2 linked regions of the Polymorphobacter megasporae genome follow. Each later gene encodes a partner of the first gene's protein in a complex. Links are inferred from orthologs where the notes say so. Each region holds a gene or a part of one and is shown in the gene's direction. Other genes may lie near its edges. The genes, in order: trxB and trxA.

Region 1 (10,456 bases):
GAAGCGGCGCGGATAGATTTCGGCGTGAAGCTTGAGGATCGCGGTGCTTCCCGTCGTCGTGCACCAGCCGGGAACGACAGCGTGGACGATGCAGCCGCCCGCCGCCGCGATCAGCCGTCCGGCAACCGTCAAGCTCGCGCGCATATGTTCGAAATACCCCTCGCCGACGCTGCGCGGGTGATCGATCAGCAAGCGGTGTATCATCGCGCAGAACTCCTCGTCGGCGAACTCTGTTATCGTCGATTATAGCCCCCGATGACAACCGGCGATCGACCCGCTACGAAGGCGTCGCGCGGGCGATTAGCTCAGTTGGTAGAGCGCCTCCTTTACACGGAGGATGTCGGCGGTTCGAGCCCGTCATCGCCCACGCGCAGACCCTCATCTCCGCGCCCTGCGCACCCCGACGCCGCAGTGTTGCGATGCGGCAACATGTAAATTCTTCCGTGGCACTTGTGTCCAAGTATCGCTGGAAATGTCGCTGAAGCGTCATAAACCCGCGCCAGAAGACGCTCGACGATTCGGCGGTTCATCGACCGTCAATCAGGGGTTTTACTGGGAGCGGACAATGCGTAGATTTTTTGCGGGCGCTTCGCTCGCTGCGATGGTTATTGCCTCCTCGGCAAGCGCGCAGGAGACGACTGCAGTTATTCGCGGCACAGTCACCGCCGCCGGTACGCCTGTCGCCAACGCCCAGCTTACTATCACCAACGTCCCGTCGGGCACAGTGTCGCGCGCCGTGACCGACTCGTCGGGAACATTCACCGCGAGCGGCCTGCGTTCGGGCGGCCCGTACAAGGTCGAGGTCGCCAGCACCTCGGGCAACTCGACCGTCACCGACATCTTCACCCAGGTTGGCCAGCCTTTCGACCTGCCGATCGACGTCGCCAGTGGCGCAGCGGGCGGCGACATCGTCGTCAGCGCCTCGGCAATCAAGCGCGCCGGCATTACCTCGGACGGTCCGCAGACGACGCTCAGCCAGGTCGACATCAGCAAGGTCGCCTCGGTCAACCGCGACATCCGCGACATCGAGCGCCGCTCGCCGTTCGCGACGATCGACCTCACCAACAGCCGCGCGGTATCGTTCGCTGGCGTCAACCCGCGCTTCAACCGCTTCACGATCAACGGCGCGCAGGTCGGCGACAACTTCGGCCTCAACTCTGACGCCAGCCCGACGCGGCGCGGCCCCGTGCCGTTCGACGCGATCGCGCAGGTCTCGGTCTCGATCGCTCCGTTCGACATCCGCCAGAGCAACTTCCAGGGCGGCGTCATCGACACACAGCTGCTGTCGGGAACCAACGAATATCACGTCAACGGCTTCTATTCGCAGAGCACGAGCGGCCTTCAGGGCCACCAGATCGGCGCGATCATCGTGCCGAATATCCATTACAAGAGCGAGACCTATGGCGCGACCGTGTCGGGCCCGATCATCAAGGACAAGTTGTTCTTCATGGGGTCGTACGAGCGCAACACTGATCCGCGGCCGCTGTCGCCCGGTTCCACCTCGCAGGTGCCCAACCTTACCGACGCGACGGTCGCCAACATCCAGTCGATCGCCAAGAGCGTGTATAATTACGACACCGGCGGAATCCTGCCGATCACCAAGAACATCGACGAGAAGTTCGTCATCAAGCTCGATGCCAACCTGTCCGACCGCCAGAAGCTGTCGTTCTCGTACATCAATGCGTACGACGCGACCGACATCCTCGTGAACTCGGGCACGTCGGTGACGGGCAACAATACCAGCGCGGCGACGAATACAAGCGGCCCGTCGATCAGCCTCGCGTCGAACGACTATAAGCTGACCGAACTTCTCCGTACCGGTATCGTACAGCTGAACTCGGACTGGACCGACAACTTCTCGACCGAAGCGCGGTTCGTCTACAAGTCGGCGACAAAGGGACAGGACCCCGAGCAGGGCCGCGGTTTCGCGCAGTTTAAGGTCTGCACTGCGCCGACGAGCGGCCTTGCGGTCGGCGGCACCGCCGACACGCCGACAACGTGCGGCGCCGGCGTGCCCGCGATCTACTTCGGTCCCGATATCAGCCGTCAGACCAACGCGCTGTTCAGCGATACGTATGACGGCTCGTTCCTGATGCGCTATCAGGCGGGTAATCACGCGTTCAAGGCACTGATCGAATACGTCGAGAATCGCGATATCGACGACTTCCTCCAGTACAGCGCGGGTGCGTACTACTTCGACTCGATCGCCGACTTCCAGAACAAGAACGCCAGCCAGTTCGATTATCAGAACGGGCTCAACCTTGATCCGAGCAGCACGAGCGCAAAGTTCAAGTATGGCACCTACACCTTCGGGCTGCAGGACGACTGGGCGATCAACAACACATTGCGGGTGACCTACGGCGCGCGCGTCGACCTCGACGAGTCGTATAGCGCGGTTAAGGTCAACCAGAATTTCGTCAACCGCTATGGCTTCTCGAACGGCAAAAGCTTCGGCGGCCTCTATTCGATTCAGCCGCGCCTGAGCTTCGACTATAAGGGCATCAGCAACCTCGACATCCGTGGCGGCGGCGGCATCTTTGCCGGCGGCACCCCCGACATCTACTTCTCGAACTCCTATGCAAACACCGGCGCTCTCCAGAACCGCATCTCCTCGGTCATCCGGACGACCTCGGTAGGCGGCGTCACCACCGGCTGCGCCGCGCCGTACAACACGCCCGCAACGGCAGCGATCTGCACCGCCGCGCTCAACGGGGTCAGCGGCACGACGATCCCGACGTCGATCAACAGCTTTCTGACGACGAACACCGCATCGCTGCTGACCGCGCCGACCGCTTCGGTGAGCCCACGCTTCAAGCTCCCGTCGTACAAGCGCTTCACGCTGTCGGCAGACTATAAGTTCTTCGGGATCAACTTCGGTGCCGATTATCTCTACTCGAAGACGATCGAGTCGGTGACTTTCACCGACCTCCGCTCGGTTCAGAACGGCGTCCTGCCCGATGGCCGCCCGCGCTACACCTTCCACACGACACCCGGAGCCGGCGTCCAGACCGCCGACACCAATACCGATATCCAGATCGGCAACACCTCGCTCGGCCGCAGCCACGTCGCGGTCGTCCGCTTCGACAAGGAATTCGACTGGGGTCTGTCACTGTCGGGCAGCTACACCTACCAGGACGTGAAGGACGTTTCGAACGCGACGTCGTCGGTTGCCGGGTCGCTCTACAACAACCAGGCAGTCAATGATCCAAACCAGGCCGCTTACGGAATCAGTAGCGACCAGACCAAGTGGCAGTTCAAGTATAACGTCGGCTACGACCACGCCTTCTTCCGCGACTATCGCACCGTCGTTCAGCTGTTCGGCGAAACCCGTGCGGGCCGTCCGTACAGCTATACAATGAACGATCTGCAAGCGGGCCGCTCGGCGGTGTTCGGGACGACCGGCAACTCGAACCACTATCTGCTCTACGTCCCGACGAGCACGACCGACGCGCGCGTCAGCTACGACACGGCGGCGACGCAAACCGCGCTCGATAACCTGATCAACTCGACCGCACTCAAGAACTTCCGCGGTCAGGTTGCGCCGAAGAACATTGCCCGGTCGCGCGCTAACACACGCATCGACCTCCATGTCGAGCAGGAGATCCCGACCTTTGTCGGCAAGTCGCGGATCACCTTGTTCGGCGACATCGAAAACATGCCCAACCTGCTCAACCATAATTGGGGCGGCGTAACGCAGGTCGCCTTCCCGCAGACGGCAACCGCGGTTAACGTCCAGTGCCTTGCGGTGGCGACGGCAACCGGGACCGCGGCTGTGGCGAACACCGCGTCGAACCAGGTCTGCACACAATATCGCTACTCGGCGGTTCAGAACCCGGCGGAGGTAACGACGACGGCGGTGTCGCTTTACCTGATCCGGGTTGGCGCACGGTTTAAGTTTTAGGCCGAACGCGGTCGCGCACAGGAAGAATTTGCGCTTGCGAATTCGTCCTGTGCGCGGACTCGCGGCAGGCCCGGCCGGCGAGGCGGCGGCATAAAGCCGCCGAACCCGTCCGACGAAAACGGCGGGCTTTGCCCGTCGTTCTTGTTTTTGCTGCTTATTGTTAGTCCTGCCCTTCGGAAGGCGCGTCGCGGCAAACCCGCGCCGTCGTCGGACGGGTTCGGCGAGGAAGGTTCGCCGACCCGCCGGCCGGCCTTGCGCGACTCGCGCCGAAGTAGAAAATCGCGGAGGGCGATTTTCGTCTTCGGCGTCGGTCGCTTCAGGCGTCCACCGGAACTCCCGGCAGCACCTTCGACGTCCGGATCGTCAGCGACGTCCGCACATGGTCGACATTCGGTGCAGCGGTCAGCTCACGCGTCAGAAACCGCTGAAACTCCTGCAGGTCGTGCGCCACCACCTTCAGGATAAAATCGATTTCGCCATTGAGCATGTGGCATTCGCGGACCTGCGGCAGCGTCGCGACATGTTCCTCGAACGCGCGCAACTCGTCCTCGGCCTGGCTCTTGAGGCTGACCATGGCAAAAACGGTAATGCCGTAACCCATCGATTCGGGATCGAGGTCTGCATGGTAGCCACGGATCACTCCGGCTTCCTCCAGCGCGCGGACGCGCCTGAGACATGGCGGCGCGGTCAGCCCGGCGCGTTCGGCAAGGTCGACATTGGTGATCCGCCCTTCGCTCTGCAGGTGACTAAGAATGATCCGGTCGATCATATCGAGCTGAAGGCGTGAGCGGTGCATCCCGCAATCACTGCAACGATACGCCGCCAAATACTATTAGAATGTTGCGGCAATGGGCAATTAGTTGCGAATTGATGTGGGCGGGCTACATACACGGTAAGGAGATTTCGCTTGCCTGACATCGTTACCCGCCTGCTCGTGATTGGCTCAGGCCCGGCAGGTTACACCGCCGCGGTTTATGCGGCGCGGGCCGCGCTCGACCCGGTCCTCGTCGAGGGGTTGCAGCCCGGCGGGCAGCTGACGATCACCACCGATGTGGAGAACTGGCCGGGCGATACGAGCGTCCTTGGCCCCGACCTGATGGTGCGGATGGCGGAGCAGGCAAAGCACGTCGGCGCGACGATCAAGAGCGACATCATCACCGCGGTCGACCTGTCGCGGCACCCCTATGTCGCGACGGGCGATTCGGGCACGCGCTATGTCGCCGACACGATCGTCATCGCCACCGGAGCGCAGGCGCGCTGGCTCGGACTCGAGTCAGAGACCCGGTTTCGCGGCTTCGGCGTATCGGCATGCGCGACGTGCGATGGCTTTTTCTTTCGCGGCAAAATCGTTGCGGTCGTCGGCGGCGGCAACACCGCGGTCGAGGAAGCGATGTTCCTGACCAACTTCGCGAGCAAGGTCTACCTCATCCACCGCCGCGACACCCTCCGCGCCGACAAGACCAACCAGTCGCGGCTGTTCGCCAATCCCAAGATCGAGATGATCTGGAATGCCGAGGTCGGCGCGGTCGAGGGGACCGACGTGCCGCTCGGCGTCACCGGCATCGACCTGCTCGATGCGACGACCGGCATGGTTCGGTCGCTCGCGGTCGACGGTCTGTTCATCGCGATCGGCCACGTTCCCGCGACGGCGCTGTTCGCCGGCAAGCTCGACATGGACGACGAGGGGTATCTGATCACGGCCCCGGACTCGACCGCGACCTCGGTCCCGGGTGTGTTCGCGGCAGGTGACGTCAAGGACAAGGTCTATCGCCAGGCGGTGACGGCAGCGGGGATGGGCTGCATGGCGGCGCTCGAGGCCGAGCGCTACCTCGCACACCACCACGCCGCCGAGCCGGTGCGCGTGGTCGTCAACGCCTGACCCATGGCTGGGACACGCAGCAGCCGATGACACAAGTGAGATGGGCGATCTTGCTTGGACGGCCGTGGATACGCTACGGCAATCGCCGAGCGCCGGGGCCTGTAGCTCAATGGTAGAGCCGGCCGCTCATAACGGCTTGGTTGGGGGTTCGAATCCCTCCGGGCCCACCGGTGCCGCCGCGGCGCTGATCGCCGACTTCGACGCGTGCGACACGCAGCGGGCGGGCGGGCGCGGGTTTCTCTGGCGCCACGCGATCGCACCGGCAGCGGGGCTACTGATCGCAGCGCTGGCGGTATTCGCGCTCGGCCGACTATCGCGCGAAATCACCCTCGATGCGGTCCTTGCGGCGATGGCGGCGACCGGCCCCGCGACGCTCGGACTGGCGGCGGTGCTGACGATCATCAGCTATCTGATCCTGACAGGCTACGACTGGCTCGCGCTCGATCATCTCGGCTACCGCCTGCCGCTGTCGACGGTAGCGACCGCTGCGTTCACCAGCTTCACGATCAGCCACACGCTCGGCATGACCGCGCTGACCGGCGGATCGGTTCGCTATCGGCTATATTCGCGGGTCGGTGTCGCGCCACTTGATGTCATCCTGATCGTCGCCTTGTGCGGCTGGACCTTCTGGCTCGGGCTGGTCCTCGCCGCCGGGATCGGCCTGACCCTGGATCCCGCGATCGCCGCGACGGTCGACGTCCTTCCCAAGGGGCTCAACCGCTGGGCGGGCATCCTGCTGCTGGCGAGTGCGACCGGCTATGTCGTGTTCGCGGCGTGCTACCGCCGCGAACTCAAGCTGTTCGGCCTGCGGATGCGGTTGCCCGGATGGCGGTCGACCGCGGCGCAGCTCGTCGTCGGCGGGCTCGATCTCGTTGCCGCCGCCGGAGCGTTGTACGTCTTGCTGCCCAACGTCGGCCTGCCGCCGTTCAGCGGGGTCGTCGTGATCTATGCGTTGGCGATGATCGCCGGGGCGCTGAGCCATGCGCCGGGCGGGCTCGGGGTGTTCGAGACCGTCGTTGTCGTCATGCTGCCGCACATGCCCAAGGAGGATGTGCTCGCGGCGCTGTTCATGTTCCGCGTGATGTACACGCTGATCCCGTTCTTCGTCGGGCTCGCCTTACTGGCGCGCACCGAACTCGTCGCGCTCAGCCGCCGTCGCGCCGCAGCGGCTGGTCACGCCGACGCCGCGCTCAGTCGCGGCGGAGAAGCGCCAGGCCGCTGAGCGCCTTCAGCTTCCAGCCTTCGGCAAGCCCCTCGATCGCGACCATCTCGGCGAGGGTATCGGGGGAAAAGGCGCGCGCCATGATGACTTCGAACAGCCGCGCCACCGTCCACGCCGGGTTGGGGCGATCGATGCACTCGCAGGCGTCGCCGGTGGCGATCAGTCCGGGCTCGAGCGTCCGGTAATACCATCCGCAGCGACCCGCGCGGGTGAAGGCGCGGACGAGGCGGGGATCGTCGAACGCAAGCGCGAGCTTGAAGCATGGCTGGCGCGGTTCGGTGACCTCGAGCAGTGCGGTGCCGATGCGGACCTTGTCGCCAATGTGGACTGTCTTCTCGTCGAATCCGGCGATCGTCAGATTTTCGCCCATCGCACCCGGGCCGAGGCGTTCGGCATGCTGGGGCTGCGCCGTGCGCCAATAGTCATACGCTTCGGCCGCATAGCCGTAGACCGCCTTGTCGTGCCCGCCGTGGACACGGAGGTCGCCCTGCTCATCACCCTCGATGCCGTTGCGGGTGACCGCGACCGGCCCCGGCACCGGTCGTTTGATGAAGCCGCTCGGCACGCGATTTGGGCCAAGTGGCGCAATTCGCCCAATTTGCAGCGAAACTACACGGCCGGGGCTTGCAATCATTCGCGGCGCATCCGATCATCAAGGTCCCGACCACGATAACGAAAGGAGGTGATCCAGTGTCTCATTGTCTCGCGCTGAGGAACGGATTTTTGACGGCCTGTGTCACTGGAGTGACGCCGCGCTGAACCCTCCGGTCTTCGACCGACAATGTGGGCCGTCCGGAGCAATCCGGGCGGCCCTTTTTGCAACGTCTTCGCGCAATATCGCGGGTCGTCTCAAGCCCGCCGCCGGCGCCACGGCCAGTCGATCACGTTACCGGCGAACAAAGCCCACCAAACGATGACCGGCTGGAACAACAGCCGCGGCACGTGATACCACAATCCGAGTGTCTTGCCGCCAACCGCGATATTGTCGATCGCGTGCCGGATATTCGCCGGGAATACGCAGACAGCATAAGCAGCAAGCATAACGCCCGCCCACCAGCGGAATCGCGCCGTCAACAACCCGATCGCCCCGGCGATCTCGCATAACCCGGTGAAGGCGATGACGGTTTGGGGGTACGGCACCCATTCAGGGGTGATCGCAAGAAACGGGGCCGGCGACCGCAGATGCACGACGCCGGCGACGAAATAAATCGCCGCCAGCAGGAAGCGCAGAATCCGCCGGACAGTCTCCCGTCGCGTGTCGGTCACGCGTTAGTCTTTGGGCGCAGCAACCGCGAGCTTGCGACGACCGCGGGTCTTCGGCTCGGGCGCGGGGGCGGGGGCTTCGACGGCGGTGCGCTTGTTGCCGAGTCCGATGCGGATGGCGAGGTTGCGGCGGCGCTCGGCGTAATTCGGCGCGACCATCGGGTAATCGGCTGGCAGCGACCACTTGGCGCGATACGCGTCGGGGGTCATGCCGTAGCTGGTCATCAGGTGACGCTTGAGCATTTTCAATTTCTTACCGTCTTCGAGGCAGACGATATAATCGGGCTTGATCGACGACCGCACCGAGACCGCAGGCTCCTGCTTGGCCTTCTCGGGGACCGCGGCGGTGCCAAGCCCGGCAAGCGAAGCGTAAACATTGCTGATCAAACCCGGGAGGTCGGAGACCGCGACCGAGTTGTTGGACACATGCGAACTGACGATATCCGCCGTTAGCGAAAGCAGTTCGGTATTACCCACGGTGCTGTCCATCTCAATTCCTCATATTAAAGTTCGTGCGGCACGAAGACAAAGCGGATGAGTTCAGCATCAGCGTTTTTGTCGCATATTCAGACTTCTATCCTGTGTCCACTTTAATTCGTAACGCGAGCTAGCTGAAAACGTGATGAATAAAATAGCGGAGCGATAAGCCGTTCGATCCGACGGCAGGTGCCGTTCAGTTTATCATTCGCCAAGGATAACGACGTCGGCATCTATCTTGGCTACATACGAACGATACACAGTTGTCCGGGCGGCCGAAAGACATCCATCGCATAAGGACTGTCCGCGCTGTGGTCGAAAGTGTCGATGGTCGGGGCGAGAGGGTTCGAACCTCCGGCCTCTCGGTCCCAAACCGAGTGCTCTACCAGGCTGAGCTACGCCCCGTCGGGGTCGTCTACACGTCACCCGACAACCGCGCAAATGATCGCCCTCTTGTCACACGCGCTTCTCATCGGCCCCTAGCCCGGACTGTCGGAGAACCGCCAAGGCCAGCACTGTAGTATTCGCGTCTGTCAGCGTAACGAATTGCCCTAACAGATTGCTGAAACTAAACCGCCCATGACTATTAACGTCAACAATACTTAATCACGTTTTCAATGGCGCGATCCGCAGCAGCGGAAATCTGGTAAACAATAGATTAACCCGCAATTTTATGTCCCCTGACGCCCAGAATTCATTCCGGCAAATCGTTTCAAATCGCATGAGTTGTTCGATCGTGCGTCTATCGAATGATAAACGACAAAGTGTCGGGCTTTTTTACAATCGCTAATCTGCCGTGTTTTGCAGACTGTACGTTATCAGACACTTACCCGGCGACGAGCATTTGGCACGGTTTGTGCGACACCGTACACACCAGTGTTTGGGTGGCGAACTGGCCAGAATGGCTTCGTCGAGTTGTCGGTTAACCCAAGGAGCCCCAGATGAACGTCTTGTCAAAAATCACCATGATCTCCTTAGCCGCAGCAGGGAGCCTCGCGCTCGCCACGCCAGCCGCTGCGGTTACCGAAATCTTCGCATCGTATCTCCCGACCGCCGCTGGCTCGAACATGCGCTACCAGAAGACCGGTGTCGGCAACGGCCTGATCTACACCGTCTCGACCCCGACGTCGTCGTCGCTCGGCTCGACGGCGGTCAAATTCAGCTTCATCGGCGGGCCCCTGGCCTCGCTCGGGATCCTCGACGGCTCGTTCGTGTTCAGCGGCATCGCGACCGACAATCCCGCGCTGAGCCTCGGCGGCCTCGTCATCCAGACTCTCGACAGCGGCTTCTTCGGCTTCACCTACACCGGTGCAGCGACGCTCCATGTCGGGTCGAAGACGTATACGACGGGTGCCAACCTGTTGTCGGGCAGCTTCACCGGCGGCCAGATCTTCGGCACGGCGCGTGGCAGCTCGGGTTCGGTTACGGCTTCGACGCCCCCGGTCAGCGCGGTGCAGTATAGCTCCGACTTCCGCACCTTCGACCCGCTGCTCGACAAGGATTTCGCGCTCGCGCTCACCGCGATCACGCCGTTCCTTTCGCGCGTCAACTCCGACAACTCGATCAACAGCTTCCGCGCGGTTTCGACCGGAGCATTCTCGACCGAGGTCGCGGCGGTTCCCGAGCCGCAGGTTTGGGGCTTGCTGGTTGCGGGCTTCGGTCTCGTGGGAGTGCGTCTTCGGCGGCGCCATAACAAAGTCCTTGCTTGCTAAAA
Region 2 (10,547 bases), 940 kb from region 1 along the record:
CGCTGCCGCGCTTCATCGAGGCCGAGCTGCTTAAATGGTCGGGCCATCCGCTGATGCGCGCGCTGTGGGCGCCGCGCGTCCGGCGGGCGATGGACTGGGTCGCGAGCACGATGGCGGCGTGGGAGGCGGAGGGCTGGAGCCCAGCAGCCGCCGAGGCGAAGGGCGTGCTCGACCTCGCCAGCGGCATCACGCTGAACGGAACCGCCGACCGGGTCGACCGCAGCGACACCGGTGCGCTGGCGATCGTCGACTATAAGACCGGGGTCGTGCCGAGCCACGCGCAGGTCGCGGGCGGCTTCGCGCTGCAGATGGGCCTGCTCGGCTGGCTCGCCGAGGAGGGGCGGCTCGCGGGGGTCGACAAAGGGCCGGTCGGGGCGATGCGCTACTGGAAGCTCGGCGGCGGGACTGACCCCGGCAAGGCGAGCGACCCGCTCAAATTCCGCAGCGAGGTGACGATGGCGGTCGACCATATCGCCGCGACCAAGGCGCATTTCCTCAAATTGTGCGACGACATGCTGCTCGGGGACGGGGCGTTCACCGCCAAGCTCCACCCCGAATACGCCAAGGGCAACGACTACGACCAGCTCGCGCGCGTCCTCGAATGGCTCGGGCGGCCGAAGATGGCGGACGGCGCGTGAGGGGGCTGCAGCACCTTCTGCCGGTCCAGGCCGATGGCGCGTCGCCCGCGGGCAGCGCGTGGATGTCGGCGTCGGCGGGGACCGGCAAGACGCAGGTGCTGACCGCGCGGGTACTGCGGCTGCTGCTGGCCGGGTCACCGCCCGAACGCATTCTCGCACTAACCTTTACCAAGGCCGGCGCAGCGGAGATGCAGACGCGCATTTTCGACCGGCTAAGTGGCTGGGTCGCGGCGGGGGACAACGAGCTCAAGTCCGACCTCGCCGCGATCCGCGCCGACACCGACCCCGAGACGTGCGCACGAGCGCGTCAGCTGTTCGCGCGCGTGCTTGACGCCAAGGGTGGGTTGCAGGTCCAGACGATCCACGGATTCGCCCAGTCGTTGCTGGCGAGCTTTCCGGTCGAGGCGGGGATCGCCCCGGGGTTTGCCGCGCTCGACGATCGCTCGGCGCTGGCGCTGCGCGGGCAGGTGCTCGCCGAATCGATCGAGCTGGCCGACGACGACGAGTTTCTCGCCGACGTCGCGGCGATGGCGATCGCCAGCGGCGAGGCGCGGCTGGCGACGATCGCGGCGACGCTGATCGCGCATCACGATGCGATTGCGGGGCTGGGCAACCCGCAGGGGTTCGAGCCGAAGCTGCGCCGCGCCTTCGGGCTGCCGGGGGAGGGGAACGCCGACGACGTGCTCGAGGCGGCGGGTGGGGCGATCGACACCGGCGCGCTCACGCATCTTGCGGGGGTCTACGAACGCCATGCCGGGGCGACGTCGCTCAATTCCGCCGACACCCTGCACTGGTGGCTGGCGTGTTCGCCCGCTGTCCGCGCCGAGCATTTCGACAAGCTCGTCACCGTCTTCCATCGGCAGGACGGCGAGCGCCGTGCCAGCCTCGTCCCCGGCGGCAAAAAGGCCGACCCCGCCGACATCGCCCTCGCCGACGCGCTGTGCGAGGCGATCACCGCCGTCGCCGCCGTCCGCCGCTTGCTTGACGCGGTCGCCAACGCCGCGCGCCACCTGCGCGTCGGCGCGCGGCTCGGCGGGGCGTACGCGCTTCACAAGCACCGCGCCGGGGTGATCGACTACGACGACATGATCGCGCGCGCGGCGGCGCTGCTCAAGGGCGACGGCGCGAGCGCGTGGGTCCGCTACAAGCTCGACCGTCGGATCGACCACCTGCTCGTCGACGAGGCGCAGGACACCAACGAGGCGCAGTGGGACATCGTCGAGGCGCTGACCGACGAGTTCTTCGACGGCGAGGGCGCGCGTGACGTCCAGCGCACCTTGTTCGTCGTCGGCGACTTCAAGCAGGCGATCTTCAGCTTCCAGGGGTCGGACCCGAAGATCTTCGAGGGGCGGCAGGGGCATTTCAAGGCGAAGGCCGAGGACGCCGGGCTCGGCTGGAGCGACCTGCCGATGACGCTTTCGTTCCGCTCGACACCGGCGGTGCTCGAGGTCGTCAACGCGGTGATCGACGACCTTGGCCACGAGGCGCTCGGGATGAACGAAGGCGTGCTGCCCCACGCCGCGCACCGTGCCGACGCGGTCGGCAGCGTGACGCTGTGGCCGCCGCTGGTCCCCGAGGCCGACGAGGAAGTCACCGACGACGACGCGCCGTGGCTCCCTGCGGCGCAGGTGCTGATGGCGCATAAGCTCGCGCGGCAGATCGCGGCGTGGCTCAACCCGGCGACCGCGCTTGACCTGCCCGCGCGGGGCCGGACGTGCCGCCCCGAGGACATCCTCGTGCTGGTTCGCAGCCGCGGTGAGTTCGTCGGCGCGCTCGTCGCCGCGCTCCACGACTTCGGGGTGCCGGTGGCGGGAGTCGACCGGCTGCGGTTGACCGCGCCGCTCGCCGTTCAGGACCTGCTCGCGCTGATCCGCTTCGCGCTCCAGCCCGACGACGACCTGACGTGCGCCGCACTGCTGACCTCGCCGTTCATCGGGATGAGCCAGGACGATTTGTTCACGCTCGCGCATCCGCGCCGGGGGACCTTGTGGTCGGCGGTCCGCGATGCGGGCGGCGCGGCGAGTGAGTTTCTGTCGGCGGCGCTCGGCCTCGCCGATTTCGCGCCGCCATACGAGTTCCTCGAAACGATCCTGTCGGGGCCGTTGCAGGGGCGCAAGCGGCTGCTCGGGCGGCTGGGGGCGGAGGCGCGCGACCAGATCGCAGCGTTGCTCGGCCAGGCGCTCGCGTTCGAGACGGCGAACGCGCCGTCGCTGCAAGGATTCCTTAGCTGGATCGAGTCGGACGACATCGACCTCAAGCGCGACCCCGACGCGCCCGTCGACGCGGTGCGGATCATGACGGTACACGGCGCGAAAGGGTTGCAGGCACCGGTCGTTGTCCTCGCCGACGCGACCAAGGAACTGCCGCGCGACCGCGACGGCCACGTCATGCTCGCGCTCGACGGCGGCGAGCCGGTGCCGGTGTTCCACGGCGGCAAGGCGGGCAAGGTCGGCATCATCGCCGCCGAGGCTGAGGCGCGCGCCGAGGCTGCTGCTGCCGAGCATTGGCGGCTTCTCTACGTCGCGCTGACCCGCGCCGAAGACCTCCTGTTCATCGGCGGTGCGCTCGCCAAGGCGCGCGGCGACAAGCCCGCCGAGGTGCCTGCCGATAGCTGGTACAAGGCGGTCGAGCGCGCGATGACCAACGAATGGGACCTCGCCGAGGACGCCGACCCGATCTGGGGATCGGCGCGGGTTCACCGCGCAGGGACCGTCGTGACCCCCGAGCAGCGCGCGGTGCATGTCCCGGCGGACATCGCGCTGCCCGAATGGGCGACGACGACTGCCGCCCCCGAAGCGCGCCCGCCGCGTCCGCTCAGCCCGTCGACGATTGCGGCAGACGATGTCGCCCAGCCGCCGCCCGGACCGGCGGCGAAGGCGGCGGCGCGACGCGGGCAGCTGCTCCACACCTTGTTCGAGCGGCTGCCGGGGGTTGCGGCGGAGGCTCGCACCGGGGTCGCGGCGGCATGGCTCGCGCGCGCCGCTCCCGATCTTCCTGCCGTCGAACGCGACGGCATCGCCGCGTGCGCGCTCGATATCATCGCTGCTCCTCGATTTGCAGCGCTGTTTGGCCCCGATGCGCTAGCCGAGGCACCGATCGCGGCGACTGTTGGCGACATCGTTATCGCCGGAACCGTCGACCGGTTGCTGATCGGAGCCGACCGCGTTCAGGTGATCGACTTCAAGACCGGCGCGCGGGTTCCCGCCGATGCCGCGTCGGTCGTGCCCTACCACCTTCGCCAGATGGCGGCCTATGCGGCGGCATTGGCGCGGATATTTCCTGACAAGGCGGTCGAGGCGGCGCTGCTGTATACCCACGACGCAACGTTGATCGAGCTGCCCGCGGCGCTGCTCGCGGCTCACGCGCCTGGTTGATCACCCCCAAGAAACGCTTGGGCGGCATGCGAGTTGAACACGGAGCGATCGGCGCTTACTTTCTATCCCGTTATCAGGAGCAGATCATGGCCACCAAGCACGTTACCGACGCCTCGTTTCACAGCGACGTCATCACCTCGGGCCGCCCGGTGCTCGTCGACTTCTGGGCCGAATGGTGTGGTCCGTGCCGCCAGATCGGTCCCGCGCTCGAGGAGATCAACGACGAGCTCGCCGGCGTGGACATCGTCAAGCTCAATATCGACGAGAACCCCGATGCCCCCACCCGATACGGCGTCCGCGGCATACCGACGATGATCCTGTTCAAGGACGGCAACGCGGTCGCGACTAAAGTCGGTGCCGCTCCGAAGTCGCATCTCAAGAGCTGGCTTGAGGGGGAACTCGGCGACGACGCGACGAAGGTCGCCTAAGCCGGGCGCAAGACCTGTCCCAGCCGCGGGAAATGCACCGCGACGGTCCCGGCATCGGGATCGTCGCGGCGGATCACGATTTCGCGGTCGGATAGCCTGAGCAGCTTACCCTCGACCTTGTCGGCCCCCGGGTCCTCGGTTGCTACGGTCACCGGCTGACCCGCGCGGAACCCCGACGCAGCGTCGATCGCCTCGCTCAGATCGGGGGTCGCGCCGTGCGCCAGCGCGAGTGCATCCTGCGCGTCGGACATATGCGGGTTGCCGTGACCGATTGCCTTGACCCGCGCTTCCCACGCGTTGACGTTTGCATAGGGGTCGAGGATCGGCGCGGCGGGGTTGAAGCGGCGCTGGAACCACGCCAGCATGTACAGCGCGAAGTCGGCGTAGCCCGGCGTATTGCCACCGATGAAATCGCGACCTGCGAGGCTGTCGTCGAGCCGCGCGATGCCCGCCGTGAACTGTGCCCGGCTATGCGGTGCGCGCGCCTTGACGAGGTCGCGCGACAGGCCGAACAGCGCCGCGCGGTCGGCCCAGAAGGCGTCGGGAATCTTGTCGGCGATCGGGGCCATCGCTGCGCCGACCGCGGCGAAGAACATCGGGCCGCCCGCCATCGCAGCGATAAAGTCGCCAGCACGGCCGAGCGGCTCGGGATACAGCGTCGGCCCCGGCAGCGCCTCGATCGCCTGTGCCGCGATCCACGTGTCGCAATAGATGTCGGCGTCGATCTGGAGCACCGGGGTCTTGCGATACCCGCCGGTCAGCGGGGTCAAAAGCGGCTTCGGCGCGATGTTGGGGATGATCACCGACCAGTAATCGGCATTCTTGAGCCCGAGCGCGAGCCGCAGCACCTCGCTGAACGGCGACGTCTCGTAATGATGCAGGACGATCGTCACGCGCTCTCTCCCCTGTGGCCGGCTCCGTCTTAGCTGCGGTAGTCGCCGTTGATGCTGATGTAGCCGTGGGTCAGGTCGCACGTCCACACCCGGGCGCGGCCGTGCCCAAGGTGGAGGTCGACGCCGATCTCGATCTCGGTCCCGCTCAGATGGCGCGCGACCGGGGCCTCGTCATAACCGTCGACGACCGCGCCGCGTGTCGCCACCAGCGTCGGGCCGAAGCTGATGTCGAGCCGGTCGCGGTCGGCGGCCTCGCCTGCCTTGCCGACCGCCATGACGACGCGCCCCCAGTTGGCGTCGCCGCCGGCGATCGCGGTCTTGACCAGCGGCGAGTTGGCGATGCTCATCGCGACGACCTTTGCCGCGCGGTCGTCCTCGGCGCCTTCGACGGTGACGGTGACGAACTTGGTCGCGCCTTCACCGTCGCGGACGACGAGTTGCGCGAGCTTGCGGCAGACGTCGGTCAGCGCGGCGGCGAAGCCATCGGCTCCCGGATCGTCGACGGCGGAGATCGGCGAATTGCCCGCCGCGCCGGTGGCGAAGGCGAGGACGGTGTCCGACGTCGAGGTGTCGCTGTCGACGGTGATCGCGTTAAAAGTCTGCTCGGTAGCCGCGCTCAACATCGTCTGGAGCAGCGGTGCGGCGACGCTCGCGTCGGTGAAGATGAAGCCGAGCATCGTCGCCATGTCGGGGGCGATCATCCCCGATCCCTTGACGATGCCGCAGACGGTGACTCGCGTCGCGCCGATGAACGCGGTCGCGGTTGCGCCCTTGGCGAAGGTGTCGGTCGTGCCGATCGCGTGGGTCGCGTCCTCGAAGCTCGCGGACCCCAGTGCCGCGTACGCCGCCGCAACCCCGGCGGTCGCCTTGTCGGCGGGGAGGGGCACGCCGATGACTCCGGTCGACGCGGCGAAGACCTCGCCCGAGGTGCAGCCGACCAGCGCGGCCGCGCGGTCGACCTGCGCTTGGCTGGCTTCGCGCCCCGACCGGCCGGTGAAGGCGTTGGAATTGCCGGCGTTTACCACCAGCGCGCGGGCGCTCCCCCCGGTCAACGCCGCGCGGCACCAGTCGACCTCGGGTGACGGGCACTTCGACTTCGTCGTCACCCCCGCGACCGTGGTGCCGGGAGCGAACTCGACCAGTGTGACGTCGGCGCGCGTCCACGCCTTGTACCCCGCCGTCGCGGTGCCGATGCGGACACCTGCGACCGGCGGCATCGCGGGGAAGGGGCGGGCGAGGGGGGAGATCGTTGACATGGCCTGCCCGCTTTGCTGACCTGCGAGCGGGGAGACAAGTGCGATGTTGCTTTTGGCGGGCGCGGCAGCTGTGGCGACGGCGATGATGCCAGTTCCCGTCAAGAAATGGGTCGTCGATATCGATCAGGTTGCTAGGGCTGCGTCGCGGGAGGGGTCCGCGGCGCGAGTCGAGGTGACGATCGATAGCACCGGGCAGCCCGTCCACTGCGAGGTTACGCTGCCGGACAAGGCGGCAGGCTTCAATCGGGCTGCATGCCACGTGCTTATGCGCGGTCCGCGTCTCACCCCAGGTCGCGATGCCGACGGGAATCCAATCGCCGCCGTGTTGCGCTATGACTTCAACAGCACTTCCCTCCGTAATCCGCGCGTGCGTCCCTCGAAGATTAAGGCGGCGCATGACACCGAGGCGAAGCGCGGTCGTGACGCTGGCCAACGAACCGTCGATTTCGCAATTCCCGTCAGCCGCCTACCCAAACCGGGGAGGGTGTTACCGCCGACCTTGTCTCCTGATCGATGACACCGGCCGTGTTTCGACCTGTGATGTGGCAACGTCGAGCGGAGCCATTCAGCTCGATCGGCTCGCGTGCATGCAGATGAGGGCGACCGCGTTCAGCCCCGGGCGCGACGGGCATGGGCAACCGCTTCGCGCCGTGCGCGAAGTCAGCGTCGGCTTTCTGGCGTCCAGACCGTCGGACTGACCAGAAAGCACCGGCTCCGGGTGACGGTGCTCTTGGACCCTGTAAATCGCCGCTTCAGTCACGCGCGCATAGACCGGCACGTCGGAACTGCCCGGTCGGGCCGGGGTTTAACAGGTTCGATTTGTGAGGAGAGATCATCATGAACAAGTTTCTGGCAATCGCGCTTGCCGCTGGCGTGACGCTCGCGGCTGGGACGGCTGCGCAGGCCCGCGACGGCTGCGGTCCCGGCGCATTCCGCGGCCCGTACGGCCACTGCCGCCCGATGCGCGGGCCGGTCGTCGTCGCACCCGGCTTGGTTATCGGCAATTACTACCATGGCCGCGGCTATTGGGATGGACAGCGATATTGGCATAATCGCGATCGCTGGCGCGGTGGCTGGCGGTACCGCTAAGCCACAGAGAATTCGAATTAGCCGGGTGGCCGCAGCGTTATTGACACGCTGCGGCCACTTTGCTGTCTGTCGCCCTGGGGAGAATGTCATGCCGTTAACGATGATCGTGGGTGCTTTGCTCGGGGCCATGCCGGTCCCGCAATTCACGCCGAAGATGCTCGACGTCTCGCAGGCGTCGGTGCTCGCGGCCACCACCGCACCGATGGTGACGTGGGTCGACATGTTCATCGATACGTCGGGACGGGTCAGCCGCTGCACGGTTGCGGTGTCGAGCGGGTCGTCGTTGGTCGACAAGGTTGCGTGCGAGCGGGCCGGCCGGGTTGCCCGATTTACGCCCGCCCGCGACGAGGCCGGCCAGCTGATCGCCGCGCGGGTTCGACAGAGTTTCGCTGTCAATCGCGCCCTGCCGGTGTCCGATGTCGACTTCGCGATGACAGTCGATCGCGCGCCGCCAGGAGCCGTCACCGACCTGCGTATCGTCGCCGACCCGACGGGCAAGGTTCAAACCTGCGCGGTCGCCGCGTCGAGCGGGGTGTTGCAACTCGACCGGCTTGCATGCGGGGCGGTGAGCGACCTCGTGCGGCCCGTCGTGCGCGACGCGTCGGGCAGCCCGGTCCGGGCGGTATCGCTCCTCAGCGTCGGCTTCGCCACGGGCCCGGTCACCGTAAAATAGCCAAGGTGTGCGCCGGCCGCCTGAATTGACTAAGCGGGTGCCGCTCCCTATGTCCCGCCGGTCCCGGTAGAGCGCGCCAGCGCCCCGGATTACGGTTAGGGTTCCCATGTTTGCAGGCATCGCGAAGCGCATCTTCGGCTCGTCGAACGAGCGCTACGTTCGCTCGCTCGCGCCGCTGGTTGCCAAGATCAACAGCCACGAGCCGAGCATCTCGGCGATGTCCGACGCCGCGCTCCAGGCGCAGACCGCGGCGTTCCGCGCGCGGCTGACGGCGGGCGAGACGCTCGACGACGTTCTTCCCGAAGCCTTCGCCACCGTCCGCGAAGCCGCCAAGCGCGCGCTCGGCCAGCGTCATTACGATGTCCAGATGATCGGCGGCATCGTCCTCCACCGCGGCGAGATCGCCGAGATGCGGACCGGCGAGGGCAAGACGCTCGTCGCTACGCTCGCGGTCTATCTCAATGCCTTGGAAGGCAAGGGCGTCCACGTCGTCACCGTTAACGACTATCTCGCGTCGCGCGACGCCGAGTGGATGGGCCGCGTCTACGGCTTTCTCGGCATGAGCATCGGCGTCATCGTCCCCAACCTCGACGATGCGACCCGCCGCGAGGCGTACGCCGCCGACATCACCTACGGCACCAACAACGAATTCGGCTTCGACTATCTGCGCGACAACATGAAGTATGCGCGCGAGGCGATGGTCCAGCGGCCGTTCAACTTCGCTGTCACCGACGAGGTCGATTCGGTGCTGATCGACGAGGCACGGACCCCGCTGATCATCTCCGGCCCGACCGACGACAAGTCCGAGCTGTACATGCAGGTCGATGCCGTGGTGAAGCTGTTCAAGACCGAAGACGTCGAGATCGACGAGAAGCAGAAGCAGGTCATCCTCACCGAGAATGGCACCGAGATCGCCGAGCGCGCGCTTGAAGCCGCCGGGCTGCTCGAGGGCGAGAACCTGTACGATTACGAGAACACCCAGGTCGTCCACCACCTCAACCAGGCGCTCCGCGCCAACATGATCTACCGGCGCGACACCGACTACATAGTCCGCGACGGCAAGGTCATCATCATCGACGAATTCACCGGGCGGATGATGGACGGGCGGCGCTGGGCGGAGGGGCTGCATCAGGCGGTCGAGGCTAAGGAAGGCGTCGACATCATGCCCGAGAACCAGACGCTCGCGTCGATCACCTTCCAGAATTACTTCCGGCTCTACCCCAAGCTTGGCGGCATGACGGGCACGGCGGCAACCGAAGCGGCCGAGTTCTTCGACATCTATAAGCTGAACGTCGTCGAGATCCCGACCAACCTGCCGGTCCAACGCAAGGACGTCGACGACGAATTCTACAAGAACGCCGAGGAGAAGTTTAAGGCGATCGTCAAGACGATCCGCGAGGCCAAGGAACGCGGCCAGCCGATTCTCGTCGGTACCGTCTCGATCGAGAAGAGCGAATTGCTCAGCGAATTCCTCAAGAAGGAACAGGTCGAGCACGTCGTCCTCAACGCGCGCTACCACGAGCAGGAAGCGCACATCGTCGAGCAGGCCGGGCGCATCGGCGCGGTGACGATCGCGACCAACATGGCTGGGCGCGGCACCGACATCCAGCTCGGCGGCAATTACGAGGCGCGATACATTCGCGAACTCGACGGCGTCGAAGGTGACGAGCGCGTCGCCGCGATGGCGCGGATCAAGGCCGAGGTGCTCGCCGAGCGCGAGGCGGTGCGCCAGGTCGGCGGGCTATTCGTTCTCGGGACCGAACGCCACGAGAGCCGCCGCATCGACAACCAGCTACGCGGACGTTCGGGGCGTCAGGGCGACCCTGGCCTCAGCCGCTTCTATCTCAGCCTCGATGACGATTTGCTCCGCATCTTCGGCCAGCAGAACATGCTCGCCCGGATGATGAACAACGGTCTTGAGGAGGGTGAGGCGATCATCCACCCGTGGATCTCGAAGGCGATCGAGACCGCGCAGAAGAAGGTCGAGGCGCGGAACTACGATCAGCGCAAGAATGTCGTCCAGTACGACGACGTGATGAACGACCAGCGCAAGGTGGTCTACGACCAGCGCGCGGACATCATGGATTCCGAGGCGGTCGGCGACGTCGTCCTCGACATGCGCCACGAAACGGTCAACGCGCTCGTCGGCCTCCATTGCCCGCCGAACACCTATCCAGAACAATGGGACGTCACCGC

Evidence for each region.
Region 2: the proteins of trxB (region 1) and trxA are in contact, whole or in part, in a crystal structure (PDB 1F6M), measured with the Escherichia coli proteins. The link is inferred for Polymorphobacter megasporae from one-to-one orthologs.

What each region holds. Positions count from the first base shown.
Region 1 is NZ_CP081848.1:2,761,073-2,771,528, forward strand. The notes cover bases 4,031-6,794. They hold trxB (thioredoxin-disulfide reductase), read left to right. Parts: upstream 4,031-4,808; coding sequence 4,809-5,780; downstream 5,781-6,794. Other genes in these bases: KTC28_RS12920 (Lrp/AsnC family transcriptional regulator), read right to left, coding at 4,218-4,697; KTC28_RS12935 (lysylphosphatidylglycerol synthase domain-containing protein), read left to right, coding at 5,917-6,794. Outside these bases: KTC28_RS12905 (DUF6356 family protein), read right to left, coding at 1-204; KTC28_RS12915 (TonB-dependent receptor), read left to right, coding at 566-3,901; more of KTC28_RS12935, read left to right, coding at 6,795-7,002; KTC28_RS12940 (MOSC domain-containing protein), read right to left, coding at 6,971-7,567; KTC28_RS12945 (DoxX family protein), read right to left, coding at 7,852-8,268; KTC28_RS12950 (Ros/MucR family transcriptional regulator), read right to left, coding at 8,272-8,754; KTC28_RS12960 (PEP-CTERM sorting domain-containing protein), read left to right, coding at 9,684-10,454.
Region 2 is NZ_CP081848.1:1,821,648-1,832,194, forward strand. The notes cover bases 2,915-5,769. They hold trxA (thioredoxin), read left to right. Parts: upstream 2,915-4,098; coding sequence 4,099-4,440; downstream 4,441-5,769. Other genes in these bases: addA (double-strand break repair helicase AddA), read left to right, coding at 2,915-4,012; KTC28_RS08610 (glutathione S-transferase family protein), read right to left, coding at 4,437-5,333; argJ (bifunctional glutamate N-acetyltransferase/amino-acid acetyltransferase ArgJ), read right to left, coding at 5,363-5,769. In the rest of the region: double-strand break repair protein AddB, read left to right, coding at 1-638; more of addA, read left to right, coding at 635-2,914; more of argJ, read right to left, coding at 5,770-6,589; KTC28_RS08620 (energy transducer TonB), read left to right, coding at 6,633-7,106; KTC28_RS08625 (GCG_CRPN prefix-to-repeats domain-containing protein), read left to right, coding at 7,427-7,678; KTC28_RS08630 (energy transducer TonB), read left to right, coding at 7,767-8,351; preprotein translocase subunit SecA, read left to right, coding at 8,458-10,547. UniProt on the Escherichia coli protein: Participates in various redox reactions through the reversible oxidation of its active center dithiol to a disulfide and catalyzes dithiol-disulfide exchange reactions.